DNA from 3 places in the Janthinobacterium sp. KBS0711 genome. Region 1 is predicted to be linked to each of the others. Evidence: predicted binding sites of a transcription regulator. Region 1 holds the regulator's gene; each other region holds the start of a gene.
What was found. The regulator FNR, encoded in region 1, switches genes on or off when oxygen is low (the NO sensors DNR and NnrR bind a similar motif). The targets are predictions, from matches to a motif close to TTGATNNNNATCAA.
Positions count from the first base shown of each region.

Region 2: the regulator FNR is predicted to act here: its motif matches at 2,440-2,453, upstream of VM94_RS12310 (bacteriohemerythrin).
Region 3: the regulator FNR is predicted to act here: its motif matches at 1,242-1,255, upstream of VM94_RS19150 (FliM/FliN family flagellar motor switch protein).

Region 1 covers NZ_LBCO01000004.1:63,285-66,868, reverse strand. Annotated here, with positions in the region: gene VM94_RS00865 (response regulator) at 1-1,455, opposite strand, end outside; gene fnr (fumarate/nitrate reduction transcriptional regulator Fnr) at 1,695-2,453, shown strand; gene VM94_RS00855 (FixH family protein) at 2,580-3,104, opposite strand; gene ccoG (cytochrome c oxidase accessory protein CcoG) at 3,167-3,584, opposite strand, start outside.
Region 2 covers NZ_LBCO01000020.1:214,466-218,049, forward strand. Annotated here, with positions in the region: gene VM94_RS12300 (TonB-dependent siderophore receptor) at 1-648, opposite strand, end outside; gene VM94_RS12305 (hypothetical protein) at 1,285-1,962, shown strand; gene VM94_RS12310 (bacteriohemerythrin) at 1,966-2,364, opposite strand; gene VM94_RS28520 (hypothetical protein) at 2,665-2,820, opposite strand; gene VM94_RS28215 (hypothetical protein) at 2,972-3,157, opposite strand; gene VM94_RS12320 (PepSY domain-containing protein) at 3,269-3,584, opposite strand, start outside.
Region 3 covers NZ_LBCO01000033.1:100,968-104,551, reverse strand. Annotated here, with positions in the region: gene VM94_RS19155 (FliM/FliN family flagellar motor switch protein) at 1-201, opposite strand, end outside; gene VM94_RS19150 (FliM/FliN family flagellar motor switch protein) at 203-1,051, opposite strand; gene VM94_RS19145 (flagellar hook-basal body complex protein FliE) at 1,627-1,965, shown strand; gene fliF (flagellar basal-body MS-ring/collar protein FliF) at 2,026-3,584, shown strand, end outside.

The DNA.
Region 1 (3,584 bases):
CTCGACGGCAATCGCCAGTTCCAGCTCCTTTTCGCCCGCATTCATCGTCATGGTCGTGGCCAGCGTGTTCATGACCTCGTCGAGGTCGAATTCGACGGGCGACAATTCCATGCGGCGCGCCTCGATCTTCGAATAATCGAGCACGTCGTTGAGGATCCCCAGCAGCGACTGGCCCGCCACGCGCACCATGGTCAGGTACTTGCGCTGTTCCGTGTCGAGCTTGGTATTGCCCAGCAAATACACCATGCCCAGCACGGCATTGAGGGGCGTGCGGATTTCATGGCTCATGTTGGCCACGAAGTCGCTCTTCGCGCGGTTGGCCGCCTCGGCCCGGTCGCGTTCCTGTTCCAGCTCCGCCGCGCGCGATTCGAGTTCCTGCTGCAGCCGGTCGCGTTCGCTCATCAGGCCGTTGAACGCTTCCGTCAGCTCGCCGATCTCGTCGCGCTGCTGCACCGGCACGGGGGTGAAGCGGCTGCCGCTGGTGCGCAGCGCCTGCAGGGTGTCGCGCAGGCGCACCAGCGGCGAGAGCAGGCGCACGGTGACCCAGCCCAGAACGGCTGCGGCCAGCAGCGAGGCGAGGATGCTCCACAGCACCAGCCGGTACAGCACGCCGTCGAACGGTTCGAAGGCGTCGTCGAGGGGCAGCGAGGCGGCCAGCAGCCAGTTCACCGATTTCAGGCGCTTGAAGCTGTTGACGGCCGTGATGCCGCGGCTGTTGGTGCTGACCATGGTGCCTTCGCCATCGTCCTTCAGCAGCTGGGTGGTCGTCAGGTTGGCGTTCGGCAGGCGCGGCTGCAGCAAACGGCTGGTGTCGGGGTGCAGCACATAGCGCGGCACGGCGCCGCGCGTGAGGATGAAGTAATAGCCGCTCTTGCCGATCTTTTCCGAACGCAGGCGGCCCAGCAGGTTGTCCTTGTACAGGCGCAGCACGCCGATCAACACGCCGGCCACCTGGCCATCGGCGGCGAGTATGGGCGCGACCATCTGCACGATGGGCATGCCGCTCGATTTGCCCAGCATCGGCTCGGTGATCATGGGCTGGCGCGTGCGCAGCACGGTCTGGAAATACTCGCGCTCGGCGACGTTGATGCCGGCGCGTCCCGCCACTTCCGGCATGTCGGCCACGACGGCGCCGTGCGCGTCGAGCACCAGCACGTCGTCGAACAGCACCAGCATCGAGCGGCGCGAATAGTAGTCGCGCAATTGGACGGGCTGGCCGATCAGTTCCGGCGGCTGCTGCCGTGCCGTCAGGGTGACGATCTGCAGCAGCATGCCCAGCTTGTCGTCGAGTTCGGCGGCGGTGCGGGTGATCAGCGATGATTGCTGGCTCAGCAGGACGCGGGTGAAATCGTCGCGCATGTGCTGCACCTGGATCATGGTGACCAGGGCGATCATGGCGATCGAGGTCAGGCTGGTAGCCAGCGCGACTTTTGCTTTGATGCCGAGAGGCTTCATGATTTCCTTTTCAGTACCGTGCGGCACAGGCGGCAGATAATGCTGTCAGGAATTTTCCTATCAATACCCCAGCTTGGCAAGCGCCGCCACGCAAATTGCCCTCTCCGCATGGGCTTTTGACGATGTTGCCATATAATTAAAGGCTGGACGTCGTTTATTCGCCGAAATTACGGTGAAATTGGCACACGGCAACCCGGTATGCAGTAAACTTGTTGTTGCACTTTCTTAAAGGTACCGACATGACTGAAGCGCTACTCACTCCAACCTTGCCCACAGTGAACGTGGAAGCGTTGCGAGCGCGATGCTCGACGTGCAGCATGCATCAATTGTGCCTGCCGATGGGCCTCGATGTGGGCGACATGGACAGGCTGGACCAGATCATCGGCCGCCGCCGCAAGATCGTGCGCGGCGCCTCGCTGTTCCGCATCGGCGACTCGTTCCAGAACCTGTACGCGATCCGCCTGGGGCACTTCAAGACGTACCAGATCAATCCGGGCGGCGAAGAGCAGGTGACGGGTTTCCAGATGGCCGGCGAACTGCTGGGCATGGACGCCATCAGCGCCGACCGCCACCACTGTAATGCGGTGGCGCTGGAAGACAGCGAAGTGTGTGAAATCCCGTTTTCCAGCCTGGAACAATTACTGGGCAATATGCCGACCCTGCTCCGTCATTTCCACCGCATGATGAGCCAGGAAATCACGCGCGAGCAAAGCGTGATGCTCTTGCTGGGCAATATGCAGGCGACGCAGCGCTTTGCCGCCTTCATCGTCAACCTGGCGTCGCGCTACGAGGCGCGCGGCTATTCGAGCAGCAAATTCCAGCTGCGCATGTCGCGCGAGGAAATCGGCAACTACCTGGGCCTGACCATCGAAAGCGTCAGCCGTTTATTGTCGAAATTCAAGAAGGAAGGCTGGCTGCGTGTCTCGAACCGCGAGATCGAGATCCTGCAGCCGGCGAAATTGAAGGCCATTACAGCCGGCACGGACGTCTGCAAATAACAGCACCGTCAAAACCTACTGCGCGTCGCGCTTTGCGGCCTGCGATGCTCGCTGTGCTCTAGCACAGCTGCGCTTCTCAGCCACAAATCACTGCCGCTCGCTACGGTTTTTTCCCGGCGCTGTACGTTATAGCTCTTCATCCGCGTGCAGCGCGATGCTGCGTTGCACGGGCCAGGTCCAGATGCCGGACAGGCGCCACTCGCGTTTGTCGTTTTCCACCAGCACCTGCCAGCGGCTGCGCTCGAGCATCGGCAGCGCTACCGAGAAATTGCCGGCCGCATCGGGCTGCACCAGCAGCTTGATATCCTTTTCCGGCAGGGTCGCATGCGCCAGGTGCAGCTGCAGCGGCCCCTGGTACGCCTTGCCGAAGCTGTGCACGGAACCGCTGAGGCGCGCTGCAGCGACGTCATACGACAGGGTCGTATCCATCGCCAGGTTGCTGGCGATCGTGTCGCGCTTCAAATCCTGGTTGATCGCCTTGCCCTGCTTGTAATAATCGCCCACCACCAGTGCGTCGGGCTGCGTAAACGCGATATAGCCCATGAAGCTGCCGACGACCACGGACAGGCCGGGACCGATCATCAGCAGCCATGGCCAGCGATGCTTGTACCACGGGGCAACGGGAGGTTGCAGTTTCAGACTGTCGGACATGGTATTTCTCCTGTGTTTCTGTGTATACGGCCAGCCCCCATGCGGGGACCGGCCTTCCTGCATTAGCGCGGCACGATGAAGACCGCGCTTTCGCGCACATGCAGCGACGGGTCGTCCAACGAGTGCAATTCGATCGCAATCTTGTTCGACCCTTTCTCGCCGACGCCGTGCGGCACGCGCAGGCGGATCGGCCAGCCCAGCGTTTCCGTCGGCTGCAAGGTCACTTCTTCGCGCGTCAGCAAGGTCAGGCCCGGCAAGCCGGATGCGCTGATTTTGAAATGCTGGGTTTGCTCGGAGGTGTTCATGATCTGCAAACGATAGACGTTTTCGATCATGCCGTCTTCCACTTCGCGTCCCATCGAACCGCGGTCGCGGATCACGTCCATTTTCAGCGGCGTGCGCAGGGCCAGCGAAGTACACACGGCGATGATGATCAGGGCCAGGATGGACGTGTAGATCAGCACGCGCGGGCGCATGGCG
Region 2 (3,584 bases), on a different contig from region 1:
GACGATGACCATGCCGACCATCTTGCGTTCGTGATACATGTCCAGGTAGGAATCGCGTTTTTGCCAGGCCAGGGCAGTGCGCGCACGCACGCTGCCCTCCGCGTTCAGCGGCGTTGACAGGTCGGCTTCGAAGCGCTGGTCATCCCAGCGGCCCATGATGAGACCGGCGCTGGCCTGGAAGGTTTTCGTTGGCCGCTTGCGTATCATATTGATGGTGGCCGATGGATCGCCCTTGCCGCCCATCAAGCCGGTGGCGCCGCGCACAACCTCGATGCGGTCGTACAAAATCGTGTCTTGCAGCGGCGCATTGCCGCCGCGCGCCATGCCGTCGATCTGGAGATTGTTGATGCCGAAGCCGCGCGCATAAAACCGCGTGCGTTCCGTGTCGTTCTGGCCCACCTGGATGCCCGTCGTCTGCGCCAGCGCCTGGTCCAGGCGTACGGCGCCCAAGTCGTCGAGCAGCTGGCGTGTGATGACGCTGACCGATTGCGGCGTTTCGCGCAGGGTCAGCTCCATGCGCGTGGCACTGCGCGCTTCGCCTGCCGTGTACGACTGCGTCCCTTCCGTCGTAGCCGTCGACTGGCCCAGTACGGTGACGGCCGGCATGGTGACGTCGGCCGCGGCGGCGTCGGCAGCCTGTGCGGGCAAAACCACGCCGGGGCAAGGCTGAGCAAGCTGATGTGTAACAGATGGGGGCGCAAGGCGGGCTGGCGCGAAGAAGAGAGGACTGTCGTTGATTGCATCATTTTCCTGGAATATTTTTAGTCGTGAGTGTTCCTATCTCGTCTGGCGAGGTGCGCAGTAGCTGGGGGATGGCGTGACGCTGGCCCGTGGTCTGGCTTGGATAGCAGTTCCACCGCAAGGCCCGGCGCGGTCGGGCAGTGGAAAAGAAAGGCGCGCGATTCTTGCTTGTTTTGTAAATAAGAATCATTATCAATATAAGTGATATTTGCCAAATAATCAAGCGTACGCACCGAAAGAGTGCAGGCAGGAGTGCGGGCAGGCTAGTGGCGGCGCATCGGCTGGCCTTCTGCGATAATGCAGGCGCTGACAAAATATTTTCCTCACTGAAAGAAATGCATGCGTACATGGATCGCTTGTGCCGGATGGTTGTGTGTCGTGTCGCTGGGCCAGGCCCAGGAACACGCGCCGCCGCCGGCTGTTCCCGCGCCGCTGCAGAGCGCCAGCGTGCCGCCCGCCGCCGCCGTATCGCCACCCTTATCGCCACCCGTATCGCCACCCCTTGCGCCGGCCACATCCGCAGCGTCAGCGCCAGCGGTACCGGTGCCAGCAGACGAAGACTTGCCACCGCAAACGGTGACGATCACGGCCAACAGCGACGCCAAGGCGCCGCGCGTGCGCTTCACGGCTTACCGCGAAAGCTATCTGACAGCCAGGAAAGTGTGGCAAGTGTCGAGCGGCAGCGTGGTCATGGCCCTGCGCCTGATTCCTGCCAAGCTGAGCGCCACTATCGACGACGTGCGCGTGGCCTTGCAAGGCAATGGCGCGCCCATGCCGATCAAGGTGTCCGACGGCGGCGTGTTTGTCGTGCCGCTCAACGATGACATCGCCGCGCAGGACGGTACTTTCCTGGTGAACAAGGGCAGGGGCGAGCTGACGGCGAATATCGTGCTGCAGCCCGCCGTGGCGCGCGATGCGTGGAACGTCACGCGCGTGGGGCAAGTCTTGCGCGACGCCCGGCGCGCCGTGCGGGCCATCACGCCGTGGTACAAGCGGCCGTTCGCCAGCGACGTGCAATCGCTGGCCTTTTGCGCGGCGGAACGGGGCAGCGCCTTGCAGTTGATGGATGGCGAGCAATTGATCGCCACCTTGCCCATGAACGAGGCGGCCGTCAACGACATCAACCAGCCCGTGTTTTGCAAGATTTTCGACGGTGAAGACAAATACCCGGGACACTACCGCGTGGTCATGCCCGAGCAGGCGACGGTGTTGCTGCTGTAGAAACTAGTTGGGCTGGCGCTGCACCAGTTCCAGCGCCGCCGCCAGGGCCAGGTCCATGGTGGCCTGGTGAAAGATCAGCCATTGCGGCAACAGCGACAGCGCATGGCGGCCCTGTTCCAGATCGCCTTCATCGACGGCGGCCCAGGCATGGTGCAAGCCGCTGAGCACGCGGGCATGCTGTTCGCGGTGGTTGGCCAGCGAGGGAAAGGCGATTTCTTCCATCAAATCCTCCTCCTCGCGAAAATCGCGTTCGACGGCCGCAATCAGCTCGCGAAACGCCACGCTGAAATGCTGGTCGCCCAACTGCTGCAGCCGCGCCAGCTCCTGAAACAGCGCCTCATGCGCCTCGTCGATGACGGGAACACCCAGCGCCATCTCATCCTTCCAATGCGATTTACCCATGCCGATGCTCCCGGTTAAGTCCGTCACGGTGCGAAGCGGACTGTTCCAGTGTGGACGTAGCGAAGAGAGAAATCCATGACCTGGATCAAATGTGTAGTGGAGAGGGTTTGAGGAAAACTAGAAAAACTGATCGGTGAAGAAAACAAATTCCCACCGGCAACAACGCAGTTTTTGAATGTGAACGTCACTACCGAGCGCCGCTGAAAAACGTTGCTGGCAAGGCGCCGTGCCGAAGGCAGTACGAATGTACGACTAGGCACGGCAACGCCGCCAGCGGCGTTTTCTCAGCCGCGCGTATTATTAATGCTTGGGCCAGTGGGCCCATAGGGCTTGCGCATCGACATTCGGCACCTGCAACTGCTGCCCGGCGGATAGCTGCATCGTATCCCTCAACACGAGGGGTGCAAGCATCAGGGCCGACAGGGCAAGGCAGGCCAGCACTTTGAGCGTCAACATGGTCGTCTCCCGGTGTCCCGGCGGCGGCGCGGGGATGCGGCGCCTGCCGGTCACTTCCTTATGTACTACCATGCTTGCAGTTTAGTTCACCTGGTCGTAACTTCAACTTATTGCTGTGATGCACTGCACCAGTTCGCCTGCTGCCAGGGGCCTATTTGGCCTTGCGGCTGCGCCGTGGCTTGCCCGCCGCGGGCAGGAAGGAATCGAACCACACTTGCGTCAACTGTCGCGTATTTTTTGCCGCCTCGCGCTTGACGGCGGCCGTCGCGTGGCCGCGCGCCGTGTTGGCGATGCGGTTGGCGGTGCTCAGGTACATGCTCATCCAGGGGTTTTTCATGGCTAGCCTCGCAGACAGTGGGTGGGAATGCCTACACTCTAGTCCGATGGGCGGCGCTGACTGTGCGCCTGCCCACATAGCCGGGCCGTGCTGGTAATCGGCTGAGCCAGATCAATACACGTCGCGGCGGTAGCGTCCGGCCGCCAGCAGGGCGTCGACGCCATCCTGGCCCAGCACTTCTTGCAGTACAGCATCGATTCCTGTGGCCATGCCTTGCAGGCTGCCGCACACGTAGACGATGGCGCCTTGCGCCAGCCAGTCGCGCAGCTCGCCGGCGCTGGCGCGCAGGCGGTCTTGCACGTATTCCCGAATTTCACCATCGCGCGAAAAGACCCTGTCCAGACGCGCCAGGTGGCCAGCGTCGAGCCAGCCTTGCAACTCCGCGCCGCAGACGTTGTCAAAAGCTTGCTGGCGTTCGCCAAACAGC
Region 3 (3,584 bases), on a different contig from region 1:
GATGGCCATCAATTCTTCCAGCGAGATGCGGGCCGAGCCCACTTCCAGGGTCAGGGTGACGGGAATCTTGCGCATCATCTGCGGAATGTCGCGGCGCGCGCGGGTGCTGGCCACGTCGGAGACGTCGCCCTGGTCGATGATCATGTCATCGCCCAGGTCTTCCAGCAGGGTCTCGCTCTGGTTGGTATCGGTCATATTCATATTATTCGACATCTTCAAATGAGGTTAAACAGAGCTTGCCCTTGTGTTCGGAAACAGCCGCTGTAAATAAACGGGAATCGTCGAGCATGACGTCGGTACGGCTCAGGCTGACGGGAATCACGTCGCCCACGCGCAAGTCAAACAGGGCGCCCAGCTGCACCTGCTTGCTGACAAGGCGGCCTTCCAGGGTTACCTGCAGGCGCGAAGCGAGCGGACGCACGCTGCCGCGCAAGGCCTTCTTCGCTTGCGCGCGCTCGGGCAGCAGGCCGCGCAGCACGTCGGCCATCAGGCGCTTGTCCAGCGAGAACCAGAACTGGCCGCTCTGCCCCGCCTCGACGTCGCTCAGGGCCACGGTGATGATCCAGCTGCCGCGTGCCGGGTGCACGCCGGACTGCACGGCGACCTCGGCATTGGTGTCGATGTCGCTGCTCTTGCCCAGGGTTTGCAGGTTTTTGTGGATGCGGGCAAACAAGCTGCCCACCAACTGTTGTCCGAGCACCACAGCGAGGCGTTCTTCCGTGGCCGTCACGCGCACTTGCGCCGGATCGGGCAGCGGCCCCTTGGCGCCGGCACTACCATAGCGATAGTTCAGCACGCTCAAGAGTATCTGCCGCTCGAGCGCAAAGCCCGGCTGGCCGGCCTGCGTGGAAAAACTCAGCCAGCGGTTCGCGCTGTCCTCGTTCTCGACGCGCGACAAGGTCACGGCATCGATCTGGAAATTACCCCAGTAGCGACGGCTCATGGGCTGGCGCAGGGCCACGGCCAGGTCGTCGCGCAGCTGCGCGCCGAATACATGCAGCAAATGGACAGGACGTCCAAGCAGACAGGAATCGAGGACTTGATGGCGCACAGTTTGATCTGTCTTAGTGGTTATCATGAGGGTCATGTCGTATTGCGGTGGCAGAACAAATTATACGGATCGCCCGAAATTAAATACAGCATCATCTTGCTCTTGCCGACAGGCTTGCAAGCAAACGATTGCGCATCGTATCGCATGCTGGATGACTACGGTGCTGAACAATACATGAAAACGCTAAATATTGCCATGTATCAATATTCCTTGAGGCAATCCTCTCTTTACTTTATAGTTGCCCCGAGGTAAGCTTATAGGGACAAAATAGTGATTTGCAGTGTGCCATTCCGCTTACCTGATTCCGGTTTTTTATGGCAGTTTTCAGTTCTTCTTATTGCCACCAGCAGAAACTTTTATCAGATAAATATTAGTTGTCATGGCCATGTAAATCCTGCCGGCGCGGGTTTGCTGAGTTTGTTTGAGTCTGCTTGAGCGGATGGTGTGGCAACTGATAAAACTGATGGGCCCTGCGGATCGGGCCGGGCAAATCGCATGACATGCAATTCTGCCGGAATGGCAACACCAGTAATTTCTGATTGATACGTCACCGCATATTGAAAGTAGAGGGCAAGATGAGCAACGAACTCGCAGGTCTGATCAAGGCCGATCTGGCAGCACTGAGCAATGACGCGCGCGCCCTGGGCGCCAGCATCATGCCGGCCGCCCAGTTCGGCGCACCGGAGCAATCGGGCTTCTCTTTTGCGCAAAGCATGAAAGACGCCATCGGCAAGGTCAACGGCGATGACCGCATGGCCGCGCAAAAAATGAGCGATGTCGACAGCGGCAAGAGCGACGACATGGTCGGCGCCATGCTGGCCAGCCAGGAAGCGAGCCTGTCCTTCTCCATGTTGATGCAAGTGCGCAACAAAGTCATGGGCGCCGTCGACGAACTCATCAAACTGCCTCTGTAATCTTCACGCCCTGATCCACGCCCAGCCTCCCAGCGAAAGTTACCCCAAGTGATTACCACCATGAAGTCCGCATTTGCGCGCTGGCGCCCTGGCGCCCAGCCCGCCATCCCGCCCGCCCTGCTGAAAAACCTGGTTCCCATCGTCGTGCTGGCCATCGGCATCACCGCCATGGTGACCATGTATGCCTGGCGCGACCAGGCCAACTACAAGCCGGTGTTTGGCGCGCGCGAAAAAGTGGCCGTGACGGACATGATGGCGACACTCGACGCCGAGCACATCCCCTACCGTTTGCATCCGGACAGCGGCCAGGTGCTGGTGCCCGACGCCGTGCTGGGCAAGGTGCGCATGCTGCTCGCCTCGAAAGGCGTGACGGCGCAGCTGCCGGCCGGCCTGGAACTGATGGACAAGAATGACCCGCTGGGCGTCTCCCAATTCGTGCAGGACGTGCGCTTCCGCCGCGGCCTGGAAGGCGAACTGGCGCAAAGCATCATGACGATGGACGCGATCGCTTCGGCGCGCGTCCATCTGTCGATTGCCAAGTCGACGTCGTTTGTCGCCAGCGACGGCGACAAGTCGTCGGCTTCCGTCGTCGTGGCGCTGAAACCGGGCCGCACCCTGGCGCCGGAACAGATCGCCGCCGTCATCAACATGGTGGCCGGCAGCGTCGCCAGCCTGGCGCCCACGCGCGTGAGCCTGGTCGACCAGGGCGGCAACCTGCTGTCCGCGCACGTCGACCTGACGGACGGCTTCGACGCTTCGGCCGCCGGCAATGAAGGCGCGAAACGCTTCCAGGATGAAATCCGCCACAACGTCATGGGCTTGCTGGGTCCCGTCATCGGCGAAGACAACTTCAAGCTCAGCGTGACGGCCGCCGTGAACAACGACCGCGTCGACGAAACGCTGGAAAAATACGGCGAAGCCCCGAAAGTGACGAGCGAGGCGATGCGCGAAGAGCAGGAACGCAACCGCACCGTGGCCGGCATCCCCGGCAGCCTGTCGAACCGTCCGCCAGCGGCCGCCGTGCCGGCACCGGCCGATGCCGCCAGCGCAGCCCCTGCCGATGGCGCGCCGAAGCCGTCCGACGATGGCACGGCCCGCAAGAACGCCACCACGCGCCAGTACGCCTACGACCGCAGCATCACGCAGATCAAGCGCAGCCGTGGCCGCCTGGAAAAACTCAGCGTGGCCGTCGTCCTCAACAGCGCCGCCGCACCGAATCCGAAAACGGGCTGGACCCCTGCCGAACTGGGCAATATCGAAAAAATGCTGCGCAGCGGCCTGGGCATCAACGCCCAGCGCGGCGACAGCCTGAGCCTGACGGCGCTGGCCTTCCCCGCCAAGCCGCCTGTGGCGCAGTGGTGGGAAGAGCGCGATACCGTCGTCGACTTCAGCGGCTGGCTGCTGTACGCCCTGGGCGCCGTGCTCGGCTACTTCCTGATCCTGCGTCCGATGCTGCGCCTGCTGACCTCGCGTCTGGCGCCGCCGCCACTGAAACAGCTCGATCCAGCCCTGGCACTGGGCGGCAGCAACGCCGCCGCCGGCGCCAATGGCGCAGCCGCTGCCGGCGCGCCGGCCTTGGGCGTGAACGGCAGCCCGCTGGCGCTCGAAGGCGAAGCGGC